Regions from separate parts of the Streptomyces sp. NPDC032940 genome, predicted to be linked through region 2. Evidence: riboswitches for the same ligand, from Rfam matches in the RefSeq annotation. Region 2 holds a riboswitch; the other holds the start of a gene.
What was found. A riboswitch is a leader RNA that binds a small molecule or an ion and turns the genes downstream of it on or off. The one in region 2 is predicted to bind S-adenosylmethionine.

Region 1: linked by a shared signal. The riboswitch ahead of thrC (threonine synthase) and the one ahead of AB0E77_RS03925 (aminotransferase class V-fold PLP-dependent enzyme) in region 2 are both predicted to bind S-adenosylmethionine.

Annotation. Positions count from the first base shown of each region.
Region 1 covers NZ_JBEZVJ010000003.1:142,210-157,368, reverse strand. Annotated here, with positions in the region: gene AB0E77_RS05715 (copper homeostasis protein CutC) at 1-558, opposite strand, end outside; gene AB0E77_RS05710 (maleylpyruvate isomerase family mycothiol-dependent enzyme) at 675-1,358, opposite strand; gene AB0E77_RS05705 (hypothetical protein) at 1,409-2,071, shown strand; gene AB0E77_RS05700 (GNAT family N-acetyltransferase) at 2,082-3,161, shown strand; gene AB0E77_RS05695 (DUF4031 domain-containing protein) at 3,134-3,421, opposite strand; gene AB0E77_RS05690 (hypothetical protein) at 3,432-3,815, opposite strand; gene AB0E77_RS05685 (MurR/RpiR family transcriptional regulator) at 3,871-4,824, shown strand; gene murQ (N-acetylmuramic acid 6-phosphate etherase) at 4,955-5,890, shown strand; gene AB0E77_RS05675 (hypothetical protein) at 5,939-6,502, shown strand; gene AB0E77_RS05670 (dihydrofolate reductase family protein) at 6,528-7,100, opposite strand; gene AB0E77_RS05665 (NADH:flavin oxidoreductase) at 7,271-8,401, opposite strand; gene groL (chaperonin GroEL) at 8,632-10,254, opposite strand; gene AB0E77_RS05655 (cold-shock protein) at 10,584-10,787, opposite strand; gene AB0E77_RS05650 (MoaD/ThiS family protein) at 11,174-11,449, opposite strand; gene thrC (threonine synthase) at 11,446-12,738, opposite strand; SAM riboswitch class I at 12,757-12,919, opposite strand; gene AB0E77_RS05640 (glucosyl-3-phosphoglycerate synthase) at 13,062-14,006, shown strand; gene AB0E77_RS05635 (hypothetical protein) at 14,010-14,678, opposite strand; gene AB0E77_RS05630 (trehalose-6-phosphate synthase) at 14,831-15,159, shown strand, end outside.
Region 2 covers NZ_JBEZVJ010000002.1:281,034-296,192, forward strand. Annotated here, with positions in the region: gene AB0E77_RS03885 (cytochrome c oxidase subunit 4) at 1-301, shown strand, start outside; gene AB0E77_RS03890 (Ig-like domain-containing protein) at 432-1,709, shown strand; gene AB0E77_RS03895 (hypothetical protein) at 1,753-2,154, opposite strand; gene AB0E77_RS03900 (heme-copper oxidase subunit III) at 2,343-2,963, shown strand; gene AB0E77_RS03905 (c-type cytochrome) at 3,029-3,838, shown strand; gene AB0E77_RS03910 (Rieske 2Fe-2S domain-containing protein) at 3,835-4,893, shown strand; gene AB0E77_RS03915 (cytochrome bc complex cytochrome b subunit) at 4,890-6,527, shown strand; gene trpD (anthranilate phosphoribosyltransferase) at 6,659-7,723, shown strand; SAM riboswitch class IV at 7,808-7,924, shown strand; gene AB0E77_RS03925 (aminotransferase class V-fold PLP-dependent enzyme) at 8,101-9,483, shown strand; gene AB0E77_RS03930 (Lrp/AsnC ligand binding domain-containing protein) at 9,514-9,795, opposite strand; gene AB0E77_RS03935 (rhomboid family intramembrane serine protease) at 9,792-10,550, opposite strand; gene AB0E77_RS03940 (hypothetical protein) at 10,707-10,946, shown strand; gene AB0E77_RS03945 (NYN domain-containing protein) at 11,026-12,375, shown strand; gene AB0E77_RS03950 (NlpC/P60 family protein) at 12,649-13,689, shown strand; gene AB0E77_RS03955 (NlpC/P60 family protein) at 13,902-14,921, shown strand; gene AB0E77_RS03960 (hypothetical protein) at 14,971-15,159, shown strand, end outside.

The sequences.
Region 1 (15,159 bases), on a different contig from region 2:
CAGCCGCAGACCGCCGCCGACCAGCAGCTGCTGCTCGTACCCCGGCTCGCCGCGCCTCCGCGCCTCCGTGAGCAGGACGTTCAGGCCTTCGTCCACGCCCCCGGCCGCCCCGGCGGTCAGATAGGTGTCCAGGCCGGGGAAGTCCGCGAGCTGCTTGCGCAGCGCGTCCCGGTTCGCGGCCCGGTCGATGGCGCGGTGGAACGTCCACCGGCATCCCCCGATCGCCCCGGCGACGCGCTCCACCGCCCGCAGGTCCACGTCGCCGTCCGCGTCGAGGAACCCGAGCACGAACTGGTCCGCCCCCGCCTCCCGCATCTCGCCCGCTACGGCGACCAGCCGGTCGACGTCTCCGGCGGCGAACCCGTCCGCGAGCCGCAGCATCACCCGCAGGTCGATGTCGACGGCGGCGCGGATCGCGGCGACGGTCCCGGCCGACGGGGTGAGTCCGTCGGCCGCCATGTCGGTGACCAGTTCGAGGCGATCCGCGCCTCCGGCCTGGGCGGCGACCGCGTCCTCGGCGTCGAGGGCGATCACCTCCAGGACTGCTCGCTTGCTCATGGGACCCCATTCGTCGGGCTTGGTCGGCTTCGGCGGACCGCTACAGGTCTAGTCCAATCCAAGACTACGCCCCGACAGCCTCCCGAGGGGTCCCTTCGCCCCGGACCCGCGGCCGCTCAGTCGCCGAAGATGTTCAGCTCCGCCGCCTCGACCCCGGCGAGCTCGTACCCGGCCCCGGCGTCCACCGGCCGCCCCGCGTACAGCCGCACCAGCGTCGCCGCGTCCCCGATGAACCGCCCCGGCGGCCGCTCACCGCTCGCCTCGCCCAGCTTGAGCGGCTCGTCCACGTCGTCGAGGTCGGCGTGCAGGGGCACGTGTCCGAGGTCCCGGGTGACCGAGGTCAGCAGCGTCAGTGCGTCCGGCAGCCCGCGCCCCGCGTACGCCCCCGGCTCGCCGAGGGCCACCCGCACATCACCGGCGTGCACCCACTCGCCCAGCGCGACCCGGTCCAGCACCCCGCCCGCGCGGCCGATCACGGGCCCGGCCTCGGTCATGCCGCGCTCCAGCTCGTCGACGATCCGGGCGTTGGTCCAGTCGGCGCGCTCGGCGATGTCGCGGTCGTTGGAGGGGGGCGAGAAGACGCCCTTCTCGAAGCGCCGCTCCACCACCCGCATCAGGGCGGACGAGCAGTGCGCCAGCACGTCCCGCACGGTCCAGCCCGGACACGCCGCCACCGGCAGCGCGAAGTCGCCGTCCGCCCGGGACCGCAGCAGCGGCACCAGCTCGTCCCGTTCGAGGGTGAGCAGCCGGCCCGGCAGCTCGGGGTCGCGTACGTCGTGCACATCGGCAGGAGTCGTCATGGGCTCCACGCTAGGCCCTGTCGTCGGGCCCCTCGCGGGAGAATGAGCGCATGGCCGATCTCGACGCCCTGCGCGCCCGCTTCGCCCGAGCCCTGAACGGAGCCCGGGGCCCCGGCGCCGGTCCCGACCCGGCGCCGTACGCCGGCAACCTGCTCGCCCGCTGGCAGGAGCCCCAGCGGCGCTACCACACGCTCGCCCATCTCACCTCGGTCCTCGACCGCGTCGACGAGCTGGAGCGGTACGCCGACGACGCCGACGTCGTCCGGCTGGCCGCCTGGTTCCACGACGCCGTGTACCTGCCCGAGCGGTCCGAGAACGAGGAGCGGTCGGCGCGGCTGGCCGAGCGTGCACTGCCCGAGGCCGGCGTGCCCGCGGACAAGGCCGCCGAGGTGGCCCGGCTGGTGCGGCTCACCGTCTCCCACGACCCCGCCGACGACGACCGCGACGGCCAGGTGCTGTGCGACGCCGACCTGTCCGTCCTCGCGTCGCCACCCTCGGCGTACGCCGCCTACACGGCCGCCGTCCGCGAGGAGTACCACTTCGTCCCGAACGACGCCTTCCGCGCGGGCCGCGCCGCGATCCTGCGTCAACTTCTCGGCCTGCCCCGGCTGTTCCGCACGCCGTACGGGATCCGGGAATGGGAGGCGACCGCCCGCCACAACCTCACCGGGGAGCTGGAAATGCTGTCGCCGGACGGCGGCCGGGCCCCGTAGCCTGCCCGGCATGCGGACCATGGGCGGGGACCAGGTGGAAGAGGCCGTGGCGGGCGCGGTGGCGCTGCTGCGGACGGCGACGGACCGGGACTGGGAGGGGGTGCGGGCCGGGCGGCTCGAGTGGAGCTGCCGGTACACGGCGGAGCACATCGCGAGCGACCTCATCGCGTATGCGGGGCAGCTCGCCGGACGCGCCACCCGGGCCTACGTCCCCTTCGAGATCACCCTCGACGACGGCACCGGCAACGAGGGCGTCCTCCAGGTGATCGAGACGACGGGCGCCTTGCTCGCCGCCACCGTCCGCACCACCCCGCGCGAGGTCCGCGCCTTCCACCCGTATCCGTTCCGCAGCGCGGACCGCGAGGGCTTCGCCGCGATGGGGATCACCGAGGTGCTGGTGCACACGCACGACATCGCCGAGGGCCTGGGCCTGGCGTACGAGCCGCCCGCCGGGCTCTGCGCGGAGGTGCTGAGCCGGATCTTCCCGCACGTCCAGCCCGGCGCCGACCACTGGCGCACGCTGCTGTGGGCCACCGGCCGCGGCGAGCTGCCCGGCCGCGCCCCGCTCGAGACGTGGCGCTGGCACAACAACCTCGTGATCCCCGCCGGCCGCCTCACCCTCCAGGGCGTCACCCCCGCTGCCGCCGCCGATCTCGCAGTGGGCGGCGACGGCGGCTTCGTCTGGGTCGACGGCGGGCCGTACCAGGGCACGCGGGACGCCGCCGGCATGCTGCTGAAGGCGTACGAGACGGGCGTGCACCGGCCGGAGTGGGGCGTGTTCACGCTCGTGCGCACCGAGGACGGGCGTGCGGTCGGCGGCATGGGCTTCCACGGCGCGCCCGACGAGGACGGCCGGGTGGAGATCGGCTACGACCTCGCCGAGCCGGCCCGCGGCCACGGGTACGCCACCGAGGCGCTGCGCGCCCTGTCCGCGTGGGCACTGGAGCGCGCGGAGGTGACGTCGGTGTTCGCGACGACCGAGCCCGGCAACCTGCCGTCCCAGGCCGTCATCGAGCGGGCCGGTTTCACCCGGGTCACGGGCGAGGACGACAAGCAGTTCGCCTACGAGCTGCGGGCCGCGCGTCCCTGACCGCCGCCCTTGCGCCGCCGCAGCCCCGCCCCGTGCAGCAGCCGCACCACCTCGCGGCTGCTGACCTCCAGGGCGCCGGCGGACACGGCGTCCGCGTACCGGTGGGCGGGCAGGTCGTAGTGGTCGCGTTCGAAGGCGCGGCGCGGCACGCCCAGGGCCTCGGCGAACGCGTGCAGTTCGGCGTAGGAGGCGTCGCTGACGAGGTGGGACCAGAGACGGCCGTGGCCCGGCCAGGTCGGCGGATCGATGTAGACGGTCACCGGGGCGTCCTCACGACGACGGCGTGCCGCCCAGGGCGGTGCCCAGGGAGCCGACCGCCGCGACCTTGACCCCGGCCTTGCCGCACACCCAGTGCGGATCGGGGCCGAGTTCCGGCTCGACGTCCAGCGCGTGCGGGTCGCCGGAGCCGCACACCGGGCACAGCGGCCAGCGGCCGTACCGCTCCAGCAGGGCGTCCTGGACGTCCTGCGCGACCAGCCCGGCCACGAACTCCACACCCTCGGGCCACTGCTCGACCCACCAGCGCCGCTGTACGACGGACTCCTCGACGAGCGACACGACGTCCGGCTCGGCCGCCCGGCCCGCCACCAGGTCGGCGAGCACGAGGGCGCGCGCGGCGTGCAGGGCCTGCTCCAGCGGGCTGATGGGGTCCATGCCCCCATTGTGCGCACTCTTGACCCGCGGGCCGAAACGAAAATATCTTTCATGAGTGACCGATGAAGTGAAGGAAACTTTCGCGAGTGCGTCCGCCGGCCGCCGCGCCGGCGGAGGCGGGAGCGCGCCGCCCGCGCCCGCCGCCCTCGCGGCCAAGGTGCGCACCCTGGCGCCGTCGATGACCCGCTCCATGCAGCGGGTCGCCGAGGCCGTCGCCGGCGACCCGGCGGGCTGCGCGGCCCTCACGGTCACCGGCCTCGCCGAGCTCACCGGCACCAGCGAGGCCACCGTCGTGCGCACCGCCCGCCTGCTCGGCTACCCCGGCTACCGCGATCTGCGCCTCGCCCTCGCCGGGCTCGCGGCGCAGCAGCAGTCGGGGCGCGCGCCCGCCATCACGACGGACATCGCGGTCGACGACCCGATCGGGGACGTCGTCGCCAAGCTGGCCTACGACGAGCAGCAGACCCTCGCCGACACCGCCGCCGGACTGGACACCGTCCAGCTCGGCGCGGCCGTCGCCGCACTCGCCGCCGCCCGCCGCACCGATGTGTACGGCATCGGCGCCTCCGGGCTGGTCGCCCAGGATCTCACCCAGAAACTGCTGCGCATAGGGCTGATAGCCCACGCCCCGAGCGACCCGCACCTCGCCGTCACCAACGCGGTGCAGCTGCGCGCCGGGGACGTGGCCCTCGCCATCACCCACTCCGGCTCGACCGGGGACGTCATCGAGCCGCTGCGGGCCGCCTTCGAACGCGGGGCGACGACCGTCGCGATCACCGGCCGCCCGGACAGCCCCGTCACGCAGTACGCCGACCATGTGCTGACCACGTCCACGGCCCGGGAGAGCGAGCTGCGGCCGGCGGCGATGTCGTCGCGGACCAGTCAGCTGCTGGTGGTGGACTGCCTGTTCGTGGGGGTGGCGCAGCGGACGTACGAAGCGGCGGCGCCGGCTCTGGCGGCGTCCTATGAGGCGTTGGCTCATCGGCATGGGCCGCGCGGTAGACCGTAGGGGTTGTCCGCCATGCGCGACTGCGGGTTCGTCGTGGCTTGTCGCGCCCACGCGGCGGAGCCGCATATCGACACAGCCCCGCGCCCCCAGGTATGTACAGGCATCGCACGTTGAAAAGGGCCGCATCCTTATGACCTCCACCCCCCATCACCCCGACCTCCGCTCCCAGTTGGAGGCGATGTCCACCGAGGCGTTCCGGCCCGAGCTGGCCGAGATCGACCGGATGTCCACCCTCGACATCGCGCGGACGATGAACGGCGAGGACGCCACGGTGGCGGCCGCCGTCGCCGCGCGGCTGCCCGAGATCGCCGCCGCCGTCGACGCCGTCGCCGCCCGGATGAGCCGCGGCGGCCGGCTGGTCTACGCCGGCGCGGGGACCGCCGGACGGCTCGGTGTGCTGGACGCCTCGGAGTGCCCGCCCACCTTCAACACGGAGCCGGGGCAGGTCGTCGGCCTGATCGCGGGCGGCCCTGAGGCCATGGTCACCTCCGTCGAGGGTGCCGAGGACTCCGCCGAGCTGGCCCGCGCGGACCTGGACGCCCTCGGCCTCACCGCCGACGACACGGTGGTCGGCGTGTCCGCCTCCGGCCGCACCCCGTACGCGGTCGGTGCCGTCGAACACGCCCGGGCGCTGGGCGCGCTGACCGTCGGCCTGGCCTGCAACGCGGGCAGCGCGCTGGCCGTCGCCGCCGAGCACGGCATCGAGGTCGTCACCGGGCCCGAGCTGATCACCGGCTCCACGCGGCTGAAGGCCGGCACGGCGCAGAAGCTGGTCCTCAACATGTTCTCGACGATCACGATGATCCGGCTCGGCAAGACCTACGGGAACCTGATGGTCGACGTGCGCGCCTCCAACGAGAAGCTGCGCGCCCGCTCCCGCCGTATCGTCGCGCTCGCCACCGGCGCCGGGGACGAGGAGATCGAGCGGGCCCTGGCCGCCACCGACGGCGAGGTCAAGCACGCCGTCCTGGCCCTGCTGGCCGACGTCGACGGCCCGACGGCCGCCCGGCTCCTGGAGGAGTCCGACGGTCATCTGCGCGCCGCGCTGGCTGCGGCGAAGGGCTGACGGCACGGGCGGGCGGGACCGGCGGTGCCGTGTGCGACCCTGAGGAGCATGAACCACGCCCAGCTGACCGCCCTGGGCCGCGCCCTGCGTCTCCTCGGTGAGCACGGCGAGGCCCTGACCGCCGACACGCCGGACGCCAAGGTGCACGAGATCCGCGCCGACGTGAAGCGCGCGCTGGACCTGCTGGAGGAGAGCGTCACCACGGCCGCCCCCAGCACCCGCTGCCCCGAGCATCCGAACGGCCCGGTCGACGAGGCCGCCCCCGACCTGTGCCTGCTGTGCGAGACCCGCCGCCGTGCCGCCCGCCGCGCCGAGTACGGCGGCGGCCCGGCCCCGGTCCGGACCGCCGAGCCGGCGCAGTCCCGCTACGGGGTGCGGGGCGACCGTCCGCAGCCCCAGCAGCGCTGGCTGCCGGAGCTGTGGAACGGCCAGGCGTGGCAGCTGTGCGGCACCCCGCGCCGGGACCGCCGCGAGGCCGAGCTGTACATCGCCGCCCAGTTGCGTGCCCCGCGCGCGGCCATGGCGTACCGGCTGGTGCACGAGTTCACGGACTACGAGGTGCTGCGCGTGTGGGGGACGCCGGTGCGGGTGGACATCGAGCCGATGGGCTGAGCCGGCGCGGGGAAGGAAGGGGACGTCAGCGGACGACGTCGAACACCATCTTCTGGACGCCGTTGGCGTACGCCTCGTGCTCGGTGAGCTTCAGCTTCTGCGCGTCCTTGTCCGTGTCGCTGAACAGGCGCTTGCCCGCGCCGAGGAGCAGCGGGAAGACCAGCAGGTGGTAGCGGTCGACGAGGCCGGCGTCCGCGAGGGCCCGGCCCAGGGTGGCGCTGCCGTGCACGATGACCGGGCCGCCCTCCGTCTCCTTGAGCGCGGCGACCTCGTCGACCGAGCGCAGGATCGTGGTCTCGCCCCAGTCGGTCACGAGGTCGTCGTCGGTGAGGGTGGTGGAGACGACGTACTTCGGCATCTCCCTGTAGTCGGCGAAGTCCTCCATGTCCGGCCAGACGGGGCTGAACGCCTCGTAGCTGACCCGGCCGAGGAGCATCGCGCCGGCCTCCTTCTGCTCCCGCCCCTTGATCTCGTACGCCTCGGGGAGGAACTCCACGTCCTTGAAGGTCCAGCCCGCGTTGCGGTAGCCGGACTCGCCGCCGGGCGCCTCCACGACCCCGTCGAGCGAGACGAAGGCGGTGCTGATCAGGGTGCGCATCTGGGTCTCCTGGGTGGCTCGTGGTTCCGGGCGGCTCGTGCCCCGCCGTCACATGGTGCGTTCACCCTCTCTGACCGCGGCGCCCGGGAAAACTCATCGGTCACCGCCGGCCCAGGACGCGCACCGCGGCCGCCCGTGCCGCGCCGCGCGTCCGCACGCCGGACCGGGGTTCAGCTGAGGGTCTTCAGCGCCGCAGCGTCGAACGGCGTCAGCTCGTCCAGGCGGCCGTCCAGGACCTTGCGGGCCCACTGCGGGTCGTGGAGCAGGGCGCGGCCGACGGCGACGAGGTCGAACTCGTCGCGCTCCAGGCGGTCCAGGAGGTCGTCGAGGCTGCCGAGCCCGGCGCCCTCGCCCTGGAAGGCCTTGACGAACTCACCGTCGAGGCCGACGGAGCCGACGGTGATGGCGGTCCTCCCGGTCAGCTTCCGGGTCCAGCCGGCGAGGTTGAGGTCGGAGCCCTCGAACTCGGGGACCCAGTAGCGGCGGGTGGAGGCGTGGAAGGCGTCGACGCCGGCCGAGGCCAGCGGCGTGAGGATCGCCTCCAGCTCCTCGGGGGTCTCGGCGAGGCGGGCGTCGTAGGCCTCCTGCTTCCACTGGGAGTAGCGGAAGATCACGGGGAACTCGGCCGAGACCCGCTCCCGCACGGCGGCCACGATCTCCGCGGCGAACTTCGTCCGGGCCACGGGGTCGCCGCCGTAGGCGTCGGTGCGGCGGTTGGTGCCGGCCCACAGGAACTGGTCGACGAGGTAGCCGTGGGCGCCGTGGATCTCCACGCCGTCGAAGCCGATGCGCTCGGCGGCGGCCGCGGCGTCGGCGAAGGCGCCGATGACGTCGTCCAGGTCGCGCTGGGTCATGGCCTTGCCGGTGACCTCGTCCTCGCCGATGCGCAGACCCGAGGGGCCGACGGCGGGGGCGTCGGGGAAGGGCTTGTCGCCCTGCTTGCGCACCATGCCGATGTGCCACAGCTGCGGCACGATCGTGCCGCCCGCCGCGTGCACGGAGTCGGCGACCTTCGCCCAGCCGGCCAGCTGCTCGTCACCGTGGAAACGCGGCACACGGTCGCTCTGCCCGGCGGAGTCGTGGCCGACGTACGTCCCCTCGGTGACGATCAGGCCGACCCCGGCGGCGGCGCGGCGCGCGTAGTACGAGACCACGTCCTCGCCGGGGATGCCGCCCGGGGAGAACATGCGGGTCATCGGCGCCATGGCGATGCGGTTCGGCACGGTCAGGCCGTTGATGACGGCCGGGCGGGCGAGGATCTGCGCGGCGCGCGAGGCGGCGTCGGAGGCGGTGACGGTCACGGGGGGTCTCCTCAGGAGGTACCGGTCAGTATGTGCATGCGCATGAATGCCTGCACCCCCTGCAACCGGCGCACCCGCCACCGCCATTCCGGCCGCCCGTCATCCGTGACCCGGGTCACACGGACCCGTGGGCAGGGGGCCGGAAAGCGCCCGAGGGCGGCACCCCCGGCCTCGGCCAGGAGTGCCGCCCTCGGCACGTGAAGGACGGTCGATCAACCGGAACCGGTCGATCAGAAGTCCATGTCACCGCCCGGCATGCCGCCCGGAGCGGCCGCGGCGGCCTTCTCCGGCTTGTCGGCGATGACGGCCTCGGTGGTGAGGAACAGCGCGGCGATGGAGGCGGCGTTCTGCAGCGCGGAACGGGTCACCTTCGCCGGGTCGATGATGCCCTCGGCGATCATGTCGACGTACTCGCCGGTCGCGGCGTTCAGGCCGTGGCCGACCTGGAGGTTGCGGACCTTCTCCACGACGACGCCGCCCTCGAGACCGCCGTTGACGGCGATCTGCTTCAGCGGGGCCTCCAGGGCGAGCTTCACAGCGTTGGCGCCGGTCGCCTCGTCACCCGACAGCTCCAGCTTCTCGAAGACCTGGGAGGCCTGGAGCAGGGCCACGCCACCACCGGCGACGATGCCCTCCTCGACGGCCGCCTTCGCGTTGCGGACGGCGTCCTCGATGCGGTGCTTGCGCTCCTTGAGCTCGACCTCGGTGGCGGCACCGGCCTTGATGACGGCCACGCCGCCGGCCAGCTTCGCCAGACGCTCCTGGAGCTTCTCGCGGTCGTAGTCCGAGTCGCTGTTCTCGATCTCGGCGCGGATCTGGTTGACCCGGCCCTGGACCTGCTCGGCGGAGCCGGCGCCGTCCACGATCGTGGTCTCGTCCTTGGTGATGACGACCTTGCGCGCCTTGCCCAGCAGGTCGAGGGAGGCGTTCTCGAGCTTGAGACCGACCTCCTCGGAGATGACCTCGCCGCCGGTGAGGATGGCGATGTCGCCGAGCATGGCCTTGCGGCGGTCGCCGAAGCCCGGGGCCTTGACGGCGACGGACTTGAAGGTGCCGCGGATCTTGTTGACGACCAGGGTCGACAGGGCCTCGCCCTCGACGTCCTCGGCGATGATCAGCAGCGGCTTGCCCGACTGCATGACCTTCTCCAGGAGCGGCAGCAGGTCCTTGACGTTGCCGATCTTGGAGTTGGCGATGAGGATGTACGGGTCGTCGAGCGACGCCTCCATCCGCTCCATGTCGGTGGCGAAGTACGCCGAGATGTAGCCCTTGTCGAAGCGCATACCCTCGGTGAGCTCCAGCTCCAGACCGAAGGTCTGGGACTCCTCGACGGTGATGACGCCTTCCTTGCCGACCTTGTCCATGGCCTCGGCGATGAGCTCGCCGATCTGGGTGTCGGCGGCGGAGATGGAGGCCGTGGAGGCGATCTGCTCCTTGGTCTCGACGTCCTTGGCCTGCTCGAGCAGGGCGGCGGAGACGGCCTCGACGGCCTTCTCGATACCGCGCTTCAGCGCCATCGGGTTGGCACCGGCGGCCACGTTGCGCAGACCCTCGCGCACCAGGGCCTGGGCGAGGACGGTCGCGGTGGTCGTACCGTCACCGGCGACGTCGTCCGTCTTCTTGGCGACTTCCTTGACCAGCTCGGCGCCGATCTTCTCGTACGGGTCCTCGAGCTCGATCTCCTTGGCGATGGAGACACCGTCGTTGGTGATCGTGGGCGCGCCCCACTTCTTCTCGAGGACGACGTTGCGGCCCTTGGGGCCGAGCGTCACCTTGACGGCGTCCGCGAGCTGGTTCATGCCGCGCTCGAGGCCGCGCCGCGCCTCCTCGTCGAACGCGATGATCTTGGCCATGTGAAGTGGTCCCTCCAGGACTGGGGGTGATTCCTTCGGACCGCGCCCGCGCCCGCGACGGACGGCTCGCCGGCCTCGTGGGTTCCTTCCCCACCCGGCCCGCGGGCCTCACCGACCCGGTCCTTCGTTGTCACTCTCACCTTCAGAGTGCTAACGCCAATGATTAGCACTCGGCCCTGTCGAGTGCAAGCGCCTCGGGACATCGACGCCCCGGCTCAGCCACCCGCGAACACCCGGGGGCCTACCGGGCCCGGACAGGCCGAAGGGCCCGTACCCGGCCGGGTACGGGCCCTTCGGAGAAGACCGTTGGCTTGCGGTGGCCGCACGTCTCAGGCGCTGAGGCGAACCATGTCGGCCTGCGGGCCCTTCTGACCCTGCGAGATCTCGAACTCGACCCGCTGGCCTTCTTCGAGGGTGCGGTAGCCGTCCATCTGAATCGCGCTGTAGTGGACGAAAACATCCGCACCACCGTCGACCGCGATGAAGCCGTACCCCTTCTCCGCGTTGAACCACTTGACGGTGCCCTGAGCCATGCCTAACTCCCCTATTACTGGCCCTTGCACAGATCCGCACTTCGCGGATCCGGGTCAGACCTCACCCCCCAATGGGTGGGGGCGTGCGCCGGAACGCGTCGACCGCGGCTGAATGTATCTGTCCAACTGCCGTCTGCAACAGGTCAATCGGACGAGAAATCTGGACGCAGCCGGTCCGGAATGTGGCGAGAATTCGCCTGAATTCGGGTCAAGTCGGGCTACACAAAGTCCACAAAAGCCGCGAAATACGCCCACAGTTTGGCTATTTCTTGTCGGGCGAGCGGGAGCGTGTTCCCCAACTCTACCGCGCTCAATCCAATGGAATCGCCCCCTCCGCTTCTATTGCGGAGGGGGCAATGCGCACTACCGGGAGTAGGAGGCTCCGGTCAGCCGCCCGCGACGGCCGGAATGATGGAGACGCCGGCGCCGTCCGGCGTCGCCGTCTGAAGGCCCTGCTCGAAGCGGACGTCGTCGTCGTTGACGTAGACGTTGACGAAGCGGCGGAGCTTGCCCTGGTCGTCCAGGACACGCGCGGCGATCCCGGTGTGGTTCTTCTCCAGGTCCGAGATGACCTCGGCGAGGGTCGCCCCCTCGGCGGCGACCTCGGCCTGCCCGCCGGTGTAGGTGCGCAGGATGGTCGGGATGCGAACGGTCACGCTCATGCGAGGCCAGCCTCTCGGAAGGAGTCCAGGTTGGGGCGGATCGTCGCGGTGAGGCCGGTGCCGGCCACCGCGTCGAGGGTCTTGAGGCCGTCGCCGGTGTTCAGCACGACGGTCGTGAGCGACGGGTCCAGGACGCCGTTCTCGATCAGCTTCTTCGTGACGCCCACCGTCACACCGCCCGCGGTCTCCGCGAAGATGCCCTCCGTGCGGGCGAGCAGCTTGATCGCGTCGACGACCTGTCCGTCGGTCACGTCCTCCACCGCGCCGCCGGTGCGGCGGGCGATGTCGAGGACGTAGGGGCCGTCGGCCGGGTTGCCGATGGCCAGCGACTTGGCGATGGTGTTCGGCTTCTGCGGGCGGACCACGTCGTGCCCGGCCTTGTACGCGGTGGACACCGGCGAGCAGCCCTCGGCCTGCGCGCCGAAGATCTTGTACGGCTTGTCCTCGACCAGGCCGAGCTTGATCAGCTCCTGCAGTCCCTTGTCGATCTTCGTCAGCTGGGAGCCGGACGCGATCGGCACGACGAGCTGGTCGGGCAGCTGCCAGCCGAGCTGCTCGCAGATCTCGTACGCGAGGGTCTTGGAGCCCTCGGCGTAGTACGGCCGCAGGTTGACGTTGACGAAGCCCCAGCCCTCGCCGGCCGGGTCGCCGATCAGCTCGGAGCAGAAGCGGTTCACGTCGTCGTAGTTGCCCTCGATGCCGACGAGTTCACCGCCGTAGACGGCGGCCATGACGACCTTGCCCTGCTCCAGGTCGTGCGGGATGAACACGCAGGAGCGGAAGCCGGCCCGCGCGGCGGCGGCGCCGACGGCACCGGCGAGGTTGCCGGTGGAGGAGCAGGACAGGGTGGTGAAGCCGAAGGCGCGGGCGGCCTCCAGGGCCTGGGCGACGACGCGGTCCTTGAAGGAGTGCGTCGGGTTGCCCGAGTCGTCCTTGACGTACAGACCGCCGGTGACGCCGAGTTCGCGGGCCAGGTTGTCGGCCTTGACCAGCTTGGTCCAGCCCGGGTTGATGTTCGGCTTGGTCGCGACGTCCGCCGGGACGGGCAGCAGGGGCGCGTAGCGCCAGATGTTCGCGGGGCCCGCTTCGATCCGCTTGCGCAGTTCCTCGGTGTCGTAGGCCGAGAAGTCGTAGGCGATCTCCAGCGGGCCGAAACACTCCTCGCAGGCGAAGACCGGACCGAGGGGCACGCGGTGGCCGCACTCGCGGCAGGAGAGGGCGGCGGCGGGGCCGAGGTCCACGGTGGAGGGGGAAGCGGTGGTGTCGGTTGCGACAGTCTGCACAGCCATGTGAGGCGAGGCCCTTTCTCCTCATCTTCCTCACGACGCATCTCGCCGTGAGACGGATTTGGCACCTTCCCTAGCCGGGAGCCTCGCGCTGCGATCGACGGTGACCGGCGATCTGCGAGAACCGACTGGAGGGTTGCCGGGGCTTCATCGGGCCGTATCCCTCTGCCCCTCTGGATGAGCGGTATGTGGTTGTTCTGCGGTGGTTCACACGGTGACCCCGGCATGCGCCGGTCATCCGCGTTGTTCAAGACTGTAACCGAAGGCCACGACAGTTGAGATAGTCGTCCGTACCGCGAGATGGATCACAAAGGAGCCCACCGACCGTGCTGGAAGAAGTCGAGCGCTGGCTTGGCGCACGCTCCTGGTCCGTGGCAGACCGCACGCTTCCGCAGATCATGGCCGCCAAGCGCGCCACGGGGCAGTCGGTCAGCGTCGTGCTGCCCGCGCTCGACGAGGAGGCCACCGTCGGCGACATCGTCACGGTGATCCGCCGTGAGCTGATGCACCGGGTGCCGCTCGTCGACGAGCTCGTGGTCGTGGACTCCGGCTCGACCGACGCCACGGCGGCGGTGGCCCGCGCGGCGGGGGCGCGCGTCGTGCACCGCGACGAGATACTCCCCCGCATCCCGGCCGTGCCCGGCAAGGGCGAGGTGCTGTGGCGCTCGCTGCTGGTCACCGGCGGCGACGTCGTCTGCTTCGTCGACGCCGACCTGCGCGAGTTCTCCGCGGACTTCGTCTCCGGCATCGTGGGCCCACTGCTCACCGACCCGGAGGTCCACCTCGTCAAGGCGATGTACGACCGCCCGCTCGACGCCGCCCCGGGCGAGGGCGGCCGGGTCACCGAGCTGATGGCCCGACCGCTGCTGAATCTGCACTGGCCCCGGCTGGCGGGCTTCGTCCAGCCGCTGGGCGGTGAGTACGCGGCCCGCCGCTCCCTGCTGGAACGGCTCCCCTTCCCCGTCGGTTACGGCGTCGAGCTGGGGATGCTGGTCGACTCCCTGCACCTGGTGGGCCTGGACGCGCTCGCCCAGGTCGACGTCGGGGTGCGCCGGCACCGGCACCAGGACGGCCGGGCGCTGGGCCGGATGTCCGCCGCGATCTACCGCACCGCCCAGCTCCGGCTGGCCCGCGGCCATCTGCTCCGGCCGGCCCTCACCCAGTTCGAGCGGGGCATCGACGGCTTCGAGCCCCGCACCTACGCCGTGGACACCGAGGAGCGCCCCCCGATGGCGGAGATCGCGGAGTACGCGTCCCGCCGGGTGGCCTGAGCGTCAGCCGGCGACACCGTCCGACCAGCGCCACCTGCCGCCGGAGTCCAGCGAACAGGTCAGGTACTCGCCGCCGCGGCCGTGGGTGCTCAGGCCGTGGTGCTTGTTCGCGCAGAACTGCCCGTCGGCGTAGCAGTTGCCCGCGGGACTCATCAGCTCGCAGGCGCCGCTCCCGGTGCCGCCGCTGCCGCCGGTGTCCCGGGTCTTCTCCGGCGCGGGCGGGGTGGGCGTCGGGGTGTGCAGCAGGCGCCCGGCGCAGTCACGGCCGTCGCGCGGGACGGTGAAGGTCACGTCGCCGGGTCCGCCGGTCTGTTCGCAGACCTTCTCGCCCGCGCCCCAGGAGGCGGCGGTGCGGCCGGTGCCCTGGAGCCGGACGACGTAGCGGACCCCCGCCTTCTCCGCCGCCGCGACGGCCGGCCCGATCGTGCCGCCGCTGAGGTCGGGCAGCGTGGCCGGGGTGGGGGTCGGCGTGGGCGCCGGGGTCTCGGTGGAGGGGGCCGCCTCGGGGGTCGGGCTGTCGCCCGGTGTGGCGGTGGCCGTCACGGCCGTGGGCCGCTCGTCCGCCGTCGCGGCGGCGTCGCCGTCGCCGCAGCCGGCCAGGACCAGCGCGGATGCGGCCATCAGTGCCGCGGTCGCGGCGAACCCCCGTATGCGCGCCTGTCGCCAGTACATGGGCACGGAACGCCCACCCCCCAGATGGTTGAAATGTACACTGCACATACTCAACCCGTTCACATCTTCCACACAAGTGACGTGACCGAATCGCCGCCGAGGGGACGTCAGGACACGTTTGAGGTTTTCGGGGCCGGGCTAGGTTGAGGCGTATGGCTTCAAGCTTCGGTGCTGCTCAGGTGCTGGTCGCCTCCAATCGGGGGCCCGTCTCGTACGAGGTGCGGGAGGACGGTTCGCTGCATGCCAAACGGGGCGGCGGCGGACTGGTCTCCGGACTGTCGGCCATCGGGCCGGACGCGGACGCGCTGTGGGTCTGCTCCGCGCTCGGCGACGGCGACCGCGAGGCGGTGCGGCGCGGGATCGGCGAGGACGGCGTGCGCATGCTGGACGTCCCGGCCGACGTGCACGCGGACGCGTACAACGGGATCGCCAACTCGGTGCTGTGGTTCGTGCACCACATGCTGTACCAGACGCCCCTGGA
Region 2 (15,159 bases):
GGCCCTCTTCCTGGCCTTCGCCCTGTGCCTCATGATCGGCTTCTACCTGGCCTTCACGGCCCGGCGGGTCGACGTGGGCGCGCAGGACAACAAGGAAGCGGACGTCGCCGACGACGCCGGCGAGGTCGGGTTCTTCAGCCCGCACAGCTGGCAGCCGCTGGCCCTCGGCATCGGCGGTGCCCTCGCCTTCATCGGCGTGGCCGTCGGCTGGTGGATCATGTACTTCTCGCTGCCGGTCATCCTGATCGGTCTGTGGGGCTGGGTCTTCGAGTACTACCGCGGTGAGAACCGCACCCAGTAACACGCGCTGAGCGCCTAGGGGCCCGGACACTCCGTCAGGAGCGTCCGGGCCCCTTCGTCTGCCGTACCCCTCGTCACCCGTCCGGATTACCCACCGTGCCGCCCTTGACGTCGCTCCCTAGCGTGAGGTCATGAGCAACACGGTTCACTTCCAGGCGCGGGGGCGTACGGTCGTCGGCTGCACCCTGCTGGTGATCGCTCTCGGCGTGAGCGTCACCGCCTGCATGGGCGACGACGACAACCCGCTGTCGGCCACGCCCTACGACGCGGCCGGCCAGATCTCCTTCAACGGCCCCACGGACGCCGGGAAGAAGGCCGACCCGGACAAGCCCCTGGAGGTCGTCGCCGAGGGCGCAGGCGGGCGCATCACGGACGTCACGGCCGTCGACGCCACGGGCCGCTACGTGGCGGGCGAACTCTCCGCCGACGGCTCCCGCTGGCACAGCACCTCCCCGCTGGCAGCGGGCGCCAGTTACACGGTGCGCGTCAGCACCGAGGACGGCGACGGCGCACCCGGCCGCAAGGTCCTCACCTTCGAGACCGGCAAGCCCTCCGCCAAGAAGACCCTGGACGTCACCTTCGGGCCCAAGGCGGGCGCGTACGGCGTCGGCCAGCCCATCACCGCGGAACTGAGCCAGCCGGTCGCGGACAAGGCCCAGCGGGCCATAGTGGAGCGAGCCCTCAAGGTGCAGTCCACGCCCGCCGTGCAGGGCGCCTGGTACTGGGTGGACGACAAGAAGCTCCACTACCGGCCCCAGGAGTACTGGCCCGCCCACGCCACAGTCCAGGTCCGCAGCAATCTCGAGGGCATCAAGATCGGCGACCGGCTGCGCGGCGGCAAGGCCACGTCCCTGAAGATCACCACCGACGACCGCGTCGTCGCCGTCACGGACGCCTCCACGCACACCCTGACGCTCTACAAGGACGGCGAGGAGGTCCGGCAGATCCCCGTCACCACCGGCAAGCCCGGCTTCGAGACCCGCAACGGGGTCAAGGTCGTCCTCGGCAAGGAGCCCTTCGTACGCATGCGCTCCACCACCGTCGGCATCGCCGAGGGCTCGTCGGAGTCGTACGACCTGCCGGTGTACTTCGCCACCCGGGTCACCTGGAGCGGCGAGTACGTGCACGCCGCCCCCTGGTCCGTCGGCTCCCAGGGCTCCGCCAACGTCAGCCACGGCTGCGTCGGCATGAGCACCGACAACGCCGAGTGGTTCTTCAACGAGGTCCAGGAGGGCGACCTCGTCCAGGTCATCAACTCGGACGGCGAGACCATGGAGCCCTTCGGCAACGGCTTCGGCGACTGGAACCTGGACTGGGCCAAGTGGCGCCAGGGCAGCGCCCTGACGGGCGGCGCGACCAACGGCACCGGTACGGCGGAACAGGCCCGGCTGCGCCCGGAGAGCGCGTGAGAACGCCCCTGAGGGCGATGCCCTCAGGGGCGCCGGGACGTCCCTAGACGCCCTGCAGCCTCTTCTCCCGCAACAGCGCGGCCAGCGCACCCGCGAACTCCACCGGCTCCACCGGCGAGGCCACAGCGGCCTCCGCGCGGCTCCAGGTGGCCAGCCAGGCGTCCTGCGGGCGGGCGATGAGCAGCAGCACCGGCGGGCAGTCGAAGATCTCGTCCTTGATCTGCCGGCACACCCCCATGCCGCCCATCGGGACGGCCTCGCCGTCCAGGACGCAGACGTCGATCCCGCCCTTGTCCAGCTCCCTGATGACGGCGGCCGGCGTCGCGCACTCCACGAACTCGACCACGGGCACGTCCGGAGCCGGCCGGCGACCGGTCGCGAGCCGCACCTGTTCGCGGGTGTTGGAGTCGTCGCTGTAGACCAGCACCGTGGCGGTCGCCTGCATGCTTCCTCCGATACGCGGTGGAGACTGTCGTGCCCGTTGCGCCGGATGCTACTCCCTCCCACTGCCCGTCAACACCGGTTCGGACACGGCTTCGACGGGCCGTTCGATGGGCCATACGGGCACTACAGAGGGGGCGAACACACCGAACGGCACCCCCCGGGGTGAGGGCGGGATAAGCGACCGACATAATGTCGGTCGTGGCGACAGCAACGACAGTAGAAACCGGGCACGCGCACCCGTCGGTCAACCGGCCGAACCTCACCAGCGTCGGAACCATCATCTGGTTGAGTTCCGAGCTGATGTTCTTCGCGGCCCTCTTCGCGATGTACTTCACCCTGCGATCGGTGACCGGCCCGGACTTCTGGTCCGAGAAGGCCGACGCGTTGAACTTCCCGTTCTCCGCGACGAACACCACGATCCTGGTGCTCTCCTCCCTCACCTGCCAGCTCGGCGTCTTCGCCGCCGAGCGCGGTGACGTGAAGAAGCTCAGGATGTGGTTCATCGTCACCTTCGTGATGGGTGCGATCTTCATCGGCGGTCAGGTGTTCGAGTACACCGAGCTGGTCAAGCACGAGGGCCTCTCGCTCTCGTCCGACCCGTACGGCTCGGTGTTCTACCTGACCACCGGCTTCCACGGACTGCACGTGACGGGCGGCCTCATCGCCTTCCTGCTGGTCCTCGGCCGTACCTACGCGGCCCGGAGGTTCACCCACGAGCAGGCGACCGCGGCCATCGTCGTGTCCTACTACTGGCACTTCGTCGATGTCGTCTGGATCGGCCTCTTCGCCACGATCTACATGATCAAGTAGTCGCGGCACGCACCCGCGCAATACCAGAAGCATCGACGCAGAAGATCCTGACACCGGGGTAATCCGTGAAAAAGCTCTCCGCACGACGACGCCATCCGCTGGCGGCGCTCGTCGTCCTACTCCTCGCGCTGGCATGCACCGGGGGGCTGTACGCCGCGTTCGCGCCCGCGAGCAAGGCGCAGGCCGATGAAACCGCCCAGTCCCTCGCCATCGACGAGGGCAAGAAGCTCTACGCCGTCGGCTGCGCCAGCTGCCACGGCACCGGGGGTCAGGGCACCAGCGACGGTCCGAGCCTGGTCGGCGTCGGCGCCGCTGCCGTCGACTTCCAGGTGGGCACCGGCCGCATGCCGGCCCAGCAGCCCGGCGCGCAGGTCCCGCGCAAGAAGGTGATCTACTCCCAGGCCGAGATCGACCAGCTGGCGGCCTACATCGCTTCGCTGGGCGCCGGTCCCGCCATCCCGACGGAGGAGAAGTACGGCCCGGAGGGCGCGGACATCGCCAAGGGCGGTGAGCTGTTCCGCTCCAACTGCGCGCAGTGCCACAACTTCACCGGCAAGGGCGGCGCGCTGACGCACGGCAAGTACGCCCCGAGCCTCGAGGGTGTCGACCCGAAGCACATCTACGAGGCCATGCAGACCGGCCCGCAGAACATGCCCTCCTTCCCCGACACGACCATGTCGGAGCAGAACAAGAAGGACATCATCGCCTACCTGAACGCGGTCAACGGTGACGAGACCGTCAGCCCCGGCGGTCTGTCGCTGGGCGGCCTCGGGCCGGTCAGCGAGGGCCTCTTCGGCTGGATCTTCGGCCTCGGCGCCTGCATCGCCGTCGCCGTGTGGGTTGCCGCTCGGACCGCAAAGGCCAAGAAGTCATGAGTAGCCAAGACATTCCAGAAGAGAACCTGCCTGCTGAGCAGGGCACCACACACGGTGCGGTGAAGGTCGCGGACGAGGCCCATCCGTTCGCCGACCCGGGGCTGCCGCCCCACGAGCACCGGATCCAGGACATCGACGAGCGGGCCGCCAAGCGGTCGGAGCGCGCGGTCGCGTTCATGTTCACCCTGTCGATGCTGGCCACCGTCGGCTTCATCGCCTCGTTCGTGACCATCCCGCGCGACAAGTCGATCTACCTGTTCCCGCTCGGGCACGTGAACGCGATGAACTTCGCGCTCGGCCTGACGCTGGGCGTGGCGCTGTTCACGATCGGCGCGGGCGCCGTCCACTGGGCGCGCACCCTGATGTCCGACGAGGAGGTCGCCGACGAGCGTCACCCGATCGAGGCGTCCCCCGAGCTCCGTGCCAAGGTCCACGCGGACTTCAAGCAGGGCGCCAAGGAGTCCGCGCTCGGGCGCCGCAAGCTGATCCGCAACACGATGCTGGGCGCGCTCACCCTGGTGCCGCTCTCCGGCGTCGTCCTGCTGCGCGACCTCGGTCCGCTGCCCGGCACCAAGCTGCGCCACACCCTGTGGTCCAAGGGCAAGCTGCTCGTCAACATGAACACGAACGAGCCGATGCGTCCCTCCGACGTCGCGGTCGGCTCGCTCACCTTCGCCAAGCCCGAGGGCCTGGAGGAGCACGACGAGGAATTCCAGAACGAGATCGCCAAGGCCGCCCTGATGATCGTCCGGATCCAGCCGGAGAACATCAAGGACAAGCGCGAGCTCGAGTGGTCGCACGAGGGCATCGTGGCGTACTCGAAGATCTGCACCCACGTGGGCTGCCCGATCTCCCTGTACGAGCAGCAGACGCACCACGTGCTGTGCCCCTGCCACCAGTCCACCTTCGACCTCTCCGACGGTGCCCGGGTGATCTTCGGTCCCGCCGGTCACGCCCTGCCGCAGCTGCGGATCGGCGTGAACGACGAGGGCTATCTCGAGGCGCTCGGCGACTTCGAAGAGCCCGTCGGTCCTGCTTTCTGGGAGCGCGGATGAGCACGACAGCGACCACAGACTCCCGCGGACGCGGGAAGGCACCGGCCGGCGAGCGCGTCGCCGACTGGGCCGACGGACGGCTCGGGATCTACTCCCTGGCCAAGTCCAACATGCGCAAGATCTTCCCCGACCACTGGTCGTTCATGCTCGGGGAAGTGTGCCTGTACAGCTTCATCGTCATCATCCTCACGGGTGTCTACCTGACGATGTTCTTCCACCCGTCGATGAACGAGGTCACGTACCACGGTTCGTACGTGCCGCTGCAGGGTCAGCTGATGAGCGAGGCGTACGCCTCGACGATGAACATCAGCTTCGACATCCGGGGCGGTCTGCTCATCCGGCAGATCCACCACTGGGCGGCGATCGTCTTCCTCGCCGGCATGTTCGTGCACATGATGCGCGTCTTCTTCACCGGCGCGTTCCGCAAGCCGCGTGAGATCAACTGGCTGTTCGGCTTCCTGCTGTTCGTCCTCGGCATGTTCACCGGTTTCACCGGCTACTCGCTCCCGGACGACCTGCTCTCCGGCACCGGTGTCCGCTTCACGCAGGGCGCGATCCTGTCCGTGCCGATCGTCGGTACGTACATCTCGATGTTCCTGTTCGGCGGGGAGTTCCCCGGCCACGACTTCGTGGCCCGGTTCTACTCGATCCACATCCTGCTGCTGCCGGGCATCATGCTCGGCCTGCTGGTGGGCCACCTGATCCTGGTCTTCTACCACAAGCACACGCAGTTCGCGGGCCCCGGCAAGACGAACAACAACGTCGTCGGCATGCCCCTGCTGCCGGTGTACACGGCGAAGGCCGGAGGCTTCTTCTTCCTGGTCTTCGGTGTGATCGCGGCCATCGCCGGCCTCGTGTCGGTCAACCCGATCTGGAGCATCGGCCCGTACCGGCCGGACCAGGTGTCGACCGGGGCGCAGCCCGACTGGTACATGGGCTTCGCCGAGGGTCTCGTCCGCGCCATGCCCGGCTGGGAGATCAACTTCTGGGGTCACACGCTGGTCCTGGGCGTGTTCGTGCCGCTGGTGCTGTTCGGCATCTTCCTCGCCGCCATCGCCCTCTACCCGTTCATCGAGTCGTGGGTGACCGGCGACAAGCGCGAGCACCACATCCTCGACCGTCCGCGCAACGCCCCGACCCGTACGGGCCTCGGCGTCGCCTGGGTCACGGCGTACATGATCATGCTGATCGGCGGTGGCAACGACATCGTCGCCACGCACTTCCACCTGTCGATCAACTCGGTCACCTGGTTCGTCCGGATCGGGTTCTTCGTCGGCCCGGTCATCGCCTTCGTGATCACCAAGCGGATCTGCCTCGGCCTCCAGCGCCGCGACAAGGACAAGGTGCTGCACGGACGCGAGTCCGGCATCATCAAGCGCCTGCCGCACGGTGAGTTCATCGAGGTCCACGAGCCGCTGAGCCAGGGTGCGCTGTACACCCTGACCTCGCACGAGCAGTACAAGCCGGCCGAGATCGGCCCGACGGTCGACGAGAACGGCGTCGAGCGCAAGGCGAAGGGCTCGGAGAAGCTCCGCGTCAAGCTCAGCAAGGCGTACTTCGGTCCGGAGTCGCAGATTCCGAAGCCGACCGTCGACGAGTACAAGGAGATCACGAGCGGCCACGGCCACCACTGATCCTCCAGCGTCGCCACACCACGGTCGAAGGGCCCCGTCCGGTCTGCGGACGGGGCCCTTCGCCGTGCCCGGCGGCTGGATAGGGTGGGACCACACTCTTCTTCCACGATGCACACGATCAGGAGCGGCTCATGAGCGCTGTGACCCCCGCTGGAGGCGACATCGCGGCGGGCCGCTCCTGGCCCGCCCTGCTGAACGGTCTGCTGGACGGCCGCGACCTGTCCGCCGACGACACCGCCTGGGCGATGGACCTGATCATGCGCGGCGAGGCGACCGACGTGCAGATCGCCGGGTTCGCGACGGCGCTGCGGGCCAAGGGCGAGACCGTCGACGAGATCGCCGGCTGTGTGCGCTCGATGTACGCGCACGCGCACGTCATCGAGGTGCCCGGTGAGACGGTCGACATCGTCGGCACCGGCGGCGACGGCGCCAAGACCGTGAACATCTCCACCATGTCGGCCGTCGTCATCGCCGGCACCGGAGCGAAGGTCGTCAAGCACGGCAGCCGTGCCGCGTCCTCGGCGTCCGGCGCGTCCGACGTGCTGGAGAAGCTCGGCGTCAATCTGGAACTGGCCCCGAAGCGGGTCGCCCAGGTCGCCGAGGAGGCCGGGATCACCTTCTGCTTCGCCGTGAAGTTCCATCCCGCGCTGCGCCATGTGGCGACCGCGCGCGGCCAGCTCGGCGTGCGGACCGTGTTCAACTTCCTCGGGCCGCTGACCAATCCGGCGAAGGTGAAGGCACAGGCCGTCGGTGTCGCCGACCCGCGGATGGCCCCGATCATCGCCGGGGTGTTCGCCGAGCGCGGCAACTCCTCGCTGGTGTTCCGCGGCGACGACGGGCTCGACGAGCTGACCACGACCTCCACCTCCCGGGTCTGGGTCGTGCGGGACGGCACGGTGACCGAGGAGACCTTCGACCCGCGGGACGTCGGCCTGGAACTGGTGCCGGTCGAGGCGCTGCGCGGCGCCGACGCCTCCTACAACGCCGACGTCGCCCGCCGTCTGCTGGCCGGCGAGCCGGGCCCCGTCCGGGACGCGGTGCTGCTGAACTCGGCGGCGGCCCTGGTCGCCCTGACGCCCGGCGACGGACCGCTGACCGAGCGGATCCGGGCCGGCATGGAGCAGGCCGCCGAGTCCATCGACTCCGGCGCGGCCCGGCGCACCCTGGAGCGCTGGGTGGCCGCCAGCAACGCGTAGCGCCCGTCCCGGGACAGTGACGGCCGTCCCGCGATCCGGACACGGGTTGCGGGGCGGCGATCACTTCACGTACTTTCCTCCTCAGGTCATGAGTGACAGTCATGAGGCCCCGGCCGACTGTCCGGCAACCCTCCGTCCGTGGCGGGGTGCCCCGGGTGAAGACCAGGCCGTGGACAGCAAGGTCCACGGCAAGCGCGGACCCCTCGCGGAACCAGGGGTCCTGGGTCGTCCGAGGGAGTTCTCCGTGAATCAGCGAATGCGCTAGGGCCGCAGAGCCCCGCCTCCGCATCCCCTTTTCCTTTGCGTTTTCCTTTCCGTCCCGTGCTGGAGCCGTGTGCGCTCGCGCGGTGACGTCCTCTGCCTTCACGGGAGCACCCATGTCCGTCTCCGCCGTCGCCGCCGACCAGTCCGTCTGTGCCCCGCTGCCCGTCCTGGGCCGGGACGTCACCGTCCCGCTCGTCACCGGCGGCGAGGTCACCTACGCCGCGCTCGACTACGCCGCCAGCGCGCCCGCGCTCCAGCGGGTCTGGGACGACGTCGCCGCCTACGCCCCGTACTACGGCAGCGTGCACCGCGGCGCCGGGTACCTGTCGCAGCTGTCGACCGACCTGTTCGAGAACGCCCGGAAGACCGTCGCCGAGTTCCTCGACTGCCGGGACGCCGACCAGGTGGTGTTCACCCGGTCCACCACCGACTCCCTGAACCTGCTCGCCGGCGCCCTGCCGGCCGGCTGCCGGGTCTTCGTCTTCGAGACCGAGCACCACGCCTCGCTGCTGCCCTGGCGGGACGCCGACGTGACCTTCCTCGACGCCCCGGGCAGCCCCGCCGAGGCCGTCGAGACCCTGGAGCGCGCGCTCGCCGCCCGTGAGCCGTACGGGCCCGCCCTGGTCTGCGTCACCGGCGCCTCCAACGTCACCGGTGAGCTGTGGCCGGTGCGCGAGCTGGCCGCCGCCGCCCACGCGCACGGTGCCCGGATCGTCCTGGACGCCGCCCAGCTCGCCCCGCACCACCCGCTCAGCGTCCGTGACCTCGACGTCGACTGGGTCGCCTTCTCCGGGCACAAGCTGTACGCCCCCTTCGGCGCCGGCGTCCTCGCGGGCCGTGCCGACTGGCTGCGCGAGGCCGAGCCGTACCTCGCGGGCGGCGGGGCCAGCCGCAGCGTCAGCCGGCGCGCGGACGGCGGCGTGGACGTGCAGTGGCACGACAGCGCCGCCCGCCACGAGGCCGGGTCGCCCAACGTCATCGGCGCCTACGCCATCGCGTCCGCCTGCAAGGCGCTCACCGAGGCCGGGTTCGACACGCTGGTCGCGCGTGAGGAGTACCTGATCCGCACGGTGCGGGAGGGTCTCGCCGAGGTGCCCGAGGTGCGGGTGCTGTCCCTCTTCGGGGACGACGCGCCCCGCGTCGGCGTCCTCTCCTTCGTCGTCGAGGGCTGGAACAGCTCCCACTTCGCCGCAGCCCTCTCCGCCGAGTACGGCATCGGCGTGCGCGACGGACTGTTCTGCGCCCACCCGCTGCTGCGCACGCTGCTCGGCAGCGACCCGCAGACGCAGGGCGAGTGCGGCGCCCCCGAGGCGGCGCCGGGGGAGAAGTCCCTCAACGCCATCCGGGTCAGCTTCGGCGCGGGTACCCCGGACGAGCACGTCGAGCGGTTCGTGAACGCCGTCAAGGAGCTGGTGAGCGACGGCGCCCGGTGGAACTACCGCACCGAGGGCGGGCGTTGCGTCCCGGACACGTCCGCGGCCGGTACCGCCGCCTGAGCCCCGGGGCGGCGGTCGTGCCGGGAGGGCTCAGTTGTCCAGCCCGATCGCGAACGCCGCCTCCAGGTCGTGCTGCGAGTACGTACGGAACGCCACGTGCGTGTCCGTGCCCTCGACGCCCGGGATCTTGCTGATCCGGCCGGGGATGACCTCGGCCAGGTCCTCGTGCTGGTTGACCCGCACCATCGCGATCAGGTCGTAGGTGCCGGTGACGGAGAAGACCTCGCTGACGTTCTCCAGCGAGGCGATCTGCTCGGCGATCTCGGGGATCCGGTCCACGCTGGTCTTGATGAGGACGATCGCGCTGATCACGGCTGGTTCTCTCCCTCGGGGGCCGTCGCTGGAACGCCCCCAACTCTAGTCCCACCGCCGAACCGCACCCAGGCGAAGACGAAGCCCAGCCCGAAGCCCACCAGATGCGCCAGGTAGGCCACCCCCGGCCCGTCACCGGCCCGGCCCGCCGCCATCCACTGCAGGGACGCCCAGAACGGCAGCACCACCCAGGCCGGGAAGCGCAGCGGCAGGAAGAACAGGAAGGGCAGGAGGCTGGTCACCCGGGCGCGCGGGAACAGGAAGAGGAACGCCCCGAGGACCGCGGAGATCGCCCCCGAGGCCCCGACCAGGGACTCCTGGGAGTCCGCGTTGGCCGCCGCGTAGCCCAGCAGCGCCAGATAGCCGCAGCCCAGGTAGAACAGCAGGAACTGGAGCCGCCCCATCCGCGCCTCGGTCATCGCGCCGAAGACGTAGAGGAAGAGCATGTTGCCCAGCAGGTGCACCCAGCTCCCGTGGACGAAGAGTGCCGTGGCGGGGATGAGGACGGCTCCGGGGGAGTCCTCGAACAGTTCTGCGGGGATCACGCCCCAGCGGCGGAACCAGGCGCGCTGCGCGGCGAGCAGCTCCTCCCCGGTCCCGTGGGCCGGATTGAGGCCCGAGGCCGGGCTGACCAGGAACAGCAGGCAGCACAGGGTGATCAGCGCACAGGTCACCGGTGCCGTGCGACCCCGCCGGCCGCGGGCCCCGAGCGTCCTGGCCTTCCCGAGGGCCGCGGTGTTCCACTTGCGGATCATGAATACAGAGCATGACGTAACGGGGCGCAACCTCCCGTACCGCCTCGCCGCCGTGGACACGCGGGCGGCGGGTACCCGCCAGGCCGTAGGGTTACGAGCCACACGCACCGGGGAGGCCGGCGCGTCACGGACACTGGAAGAGAGCGGACAGCCACGATGACGGTTCCCCTGCCGACGGACACGACGCGGTGGCGCTGCACCCTCTGCGGCAACCTCACCCGCTTCGACGTGACCCGCGCCTCGAAGGTCGTCGAGTACGTGCACCTCGATCTGGCCGGTGAGCCGACGGTCGAGGAGCGCGAGGTGCTCAGTGAGACCATCGAATCGGTGCGGTGCCGCTGGTGCAACGCCGTCGACCAGGTGGAACTCGTGGACAGGCCGGGCGCCGGCTCCTGACGGGAGCGGGCTCGCGGGCCGCGGTCCCCTGCCGGGACCGCACAGGCATGCGCAGGCAGCAGAGGCATTGGGGTGACGGATGGTGGAGACACACGGCGGGGGGCCGGGCGACGGCGCCGCTGAGGTGCTCGACCGCCCGCTGCCCGACGGGGTGCGCCGCAGGGTCGTGCAGATCGTGTCCGACGGCTTCGGCGGGCTCACCCTCGGCGAACTGCCCGCACAGCTGAGACAGTACGCCCGCTTCGCCCCCAACCGCCGGACCAAGTTCGCCGGCAACGCCATGGCGGCGGCCGTGGAGACCGACCCGCTGTTCCGGCAGCGGATCGGCGAGAAGTTCAGAGAGGCCCAGCCGGAACTGGCCGGCGCCCTCGACTCCGGCTCCCCGCCACCGGCCGCGGACCCCCTCGACGTGGCGGCCGCGGCCTATGTGCTGCGCCCGCACGGCTGGGTGAAGCTGGTGACCGCCGCCGGCGAGGAGGCCCAGCGCGCGGACGCCGAGCGCGCCGACGAGGAGAGCCGCGCGGAGCTGGAGCGGCTGCAGGAGGAGCTGGCCCGGGCCCGGGAGCTCACCAGGGCCGAGACGGAGCGGCTGCGCGCCGAGCTGGACGCGGCGAAGAAGGAGGCCGAGTCGCTGCACCGCAAGCTGCGCTCCGCCCTCAGCGACGTCAAACGCGGCGAGGCGGCCCTGCGCAAGGTCCGCGACGAGATAGACACCGTCCGCACCGAGGCGCACGCCCAGGTCTCCGCCGCCGAGAGCGAGAGCCGGCGGCTCAAGGCGCGGCTCGGCGAGACGGAGGCCGCGCTCGAGGCCAGCCGCAGGGCGGCCCGCGAGGGGCGCAGCGTCGAGGACATGCGCGTACGGCTGCTCCTCGACACGCTGCTGGACGCCACGCAGGGGCTGCGCCGGGAGCTCGCGCTGCCCCCGGTGTCGGTGCGGCCCGCGGAGACGGTGGACGCCGTCGAGCCCGGCCGGATGACCCCCAAGGACATCGCCGCCCGCGCCCTGTCCGAGCACGACCCCGCCATCCTCGACCAGTTGCTCGCCCTGCCCCAGGCGCATCTGGTCGTCGACGGCTACAACGTCACCAAGACCGGCTATCCGCAGATGCCGTTGGAGAAGCAGCGGCTGCGGCTGCTCGGTCAGCTCTCCCAGCTCGCCGCGCAGACCGGTGCCGAGACGACCTGCGTCTTCGACGGGGCCGAACTGGCGGCGCCGGTGCTGCTCGCGCCGCCGCGCGGGGTGCGGGTGCTGTTCTCCAAGCCCGGCGTCACCGCCGACGAGCTGATCCGCCAGCTCGTGCGGGCCGAGCCCCCGGGACGGCCCGTCATCGTCGTCTCCACCGACCGCGAGGTCGCCGACGGGGTGGCGAAGGCGGGGGCCCGTCCGGTGGCCTCGGTGGTCCTCCTCAAGCGGTTCTCGCACGGCTGAGCCGGCCCCGAGTGCCAGGTCCCGGCCCCGGGGCGGTATGTCCCCGGAGCGCCGTCCGTCCCATGCGCAACGTACGGTCCGCTTGCCCGAATTGAGGGCCCCTCGGGGCGACGCGCTGTCAAGGGCGCCTCACCGCACGTGAGTTCACGGCAAAATATGCCTCACAGGTCTCACTATTTTCACCTCAGGATTTGAACTCATCACGACTTGGTCACTAGGGTCTGCCTTCGAACCCGCGCTCGGGTGATCCCCCTCAAGAAGGAGCTCGACTCCGTGGCGTCCCACCGTCGTCCCAAGCAGCCGAGCCGCACGCGTGTGACCGTGCTCACCACCGCAGCGGCAGCCGCAGTCGCTCTCAGCTCGCAGGCGGCCAACGCCGCGCCGAGCGAGAAGCCGAGCAAGGACGAGGTCAAGGCCAAGGTCGACAAGCTCTACGAAGAGGCGGAGCAGGCCACCGAGAAGTACAACGGGGCCAAGGAGAAGCAGGAGAAGCTCCAGAAGGAGATCTCCACCATCCAGGACAACGTCGCCCGCGGCCAGGAGGAGCTCAACGAGCTGCGCGACGGCCTCGGTTCGATGGCCAGCGCCCAGTACCGCTCCGGTGGCATCGACCCCTCCCTCCAGCTCTTCCTCTCCGCCGACCCGGACGACTACCTGGACAAGGCCTCCACGCTCGACCAGCTCAGCGGTCAGCAGGTCGAGGCGCTCAAGAAGATCCAGGAGAAGCAGCGCGACCTCGCCCAGCAGCGTGCCGAGGCCTCCAAGAAGCTCAAGGACCTCTCGGCCACCCGCACCGAACTGGGCAAGAAGAAGAAGGAGGTCCAGGGCAAGCTCTCCTCGGCCCAGAAGCTCCTCAACACGCTCACCGCCGCCGAGAAGGCCGCCCTCGACGCCGAGCAGGACCGCGCCAACCGCACCAGCGAGCGCCAGGCCCTCTCCGGCTCCACCGCCTCCGCCTCCGGTCGCGCCGGCGCCGCGTTCTCCGCCGCCCAGAGCAAGATCGGCACCCCGTACGTCTACGGCGCCACCGGCCCGTCCTCCTTCGACTGCTCGGGCCTGACCTCCTGGGCCTACGCCCAGGCCGGCGTCGGCATACCCCGCACCTCCGAGGCCCAGGCCAACTACGGCACGCGCATCTCCTCGATGAGCGACCTCCAGGTCGGCGACCTCGTCTTCTTCTTCAACGACCTGCACCACGTGGGTCTGTACGCCGGCAACGGCCAGGTCCTGCACGCGCCGCGCACCGGCACCGTCGTCCGCTACGAGTCGATGGACACCATCGGCGGCCCCTTCATGTGGGGCGTGCGCGTCTGATCCCGCTTCCGGGAAGATCGGGGAACGACCCGCTCGTGCCGCCCGTTCGGGCGAATCACGGCACGGGCTTCTGACCCTCCGCCCCGCCGGTGACCTGCGTCAGCGGCGGGGCGTCGCGTTGCGCACCCTCCCGAGGTCGTTGGTCGCCGCCCCGCCGCGGGGTTACTGTCTGCCGCGTTTCCCGTCCGTCAGCGGAAGGAGTGCGGCTTCCCGTGGGGTCCCATCGCCGCCTTGCACCGACCGGGTTCGATCGCGGCGCCACCGCCGCCGTCGGCCTTCTCTCCGTCGCCACCGCCGTCCTGGGCGCCGTACCGGCGGCCGTGGCCGCGCCGCACGACGACACCCGTGCCGAGGTGGACCGCCTCCACACCGAGGCGGAGCGGGCGACCGAGGCCTACAACAAGGCCGACGAGCGCACCGACGCCCTGCGCGAGCAGGTCGACGCCGCCCAGGACGAGATCGCCCGCAAACAGCAGCGGATCAACACCATGCGGGACGGGCTCGGCTCGCTGGCCGGGGCCCAGTACCGCTCGGGCGGCGTCGACCCGTCGCTCGTGCTGCTGCTCTCCGCCGACCCGGACGACTATCTGGACCGGGCCTCCGTGCTCGACCGGATCACCACTCACCAGGCCGGTGAACTCCGGGAGCTGCGCGGCGCCCTGCGCGAGCTCGCCCAGGACCGCGCCGAGGCCGCGCGGAGGCTCGGCGAGCTGGAGAAGGGCCGCAAGGCCGTCGCCGCCCACAAGAAGACCGTCGAACGCAAGCTCGCCGAGGCCCGGCGGCTGCTCGCCGGGCTCCCGGCCGGCGAACGCGACGCCTACGGCCGTACCTCCCGCTCCGGCCGCCCCGGCCTGACCGCCCTCGACGGCGCCGCACCCGCTGCCTCCGGCCGGGCCGCGGCCGCCTTCGCCGCCGCCCGCTCCGCGCTCGGCAAGCCCTACATCTGGGGCGCCAACGGCCCCTCCGGCTTCGACTGCTCGGGCCTGACCCAGTGGGCCTACGCGCAGGCGGGCGTCGGGCTGCCGCGCACCTCGCAGGAGCAGCGGTACGCGGGCCGGCGGATCCCGCTCTCCGAGGCGCGGCCCGGCGACCTGGTCGCCTACCGGGACGACGCCAGCCACATCGGCATGTACGCCGGCAACGGCCAGGTGATCCACGCCCCCCACCCCGGCGCCCCGGTGCGCTACGACCCGGTCGGTATGATGCCGGTCTCCTCGGTGACCAGGGTCTGACCCGCGCGAACCCGGGCCGTCGCGGCCCGGCGCCCGTACGATCGGAGAGGTGGCTGGTCGAAGGCGGGTGTCGGGTTCCTCGGTGGTGGCGCTGTGCCTGCTGCTGGTCTCCCTTGTGGCCTGCGGCGGCCGGACCGCGGCCGACCCCGTCCGGGCCGAGGTGCAGCGGATCCTGGACCGGCGCGCGGCGGCCGTCCTCGCCCACGACCGCACCGCCTGGGACCGCACCGGCACCGGA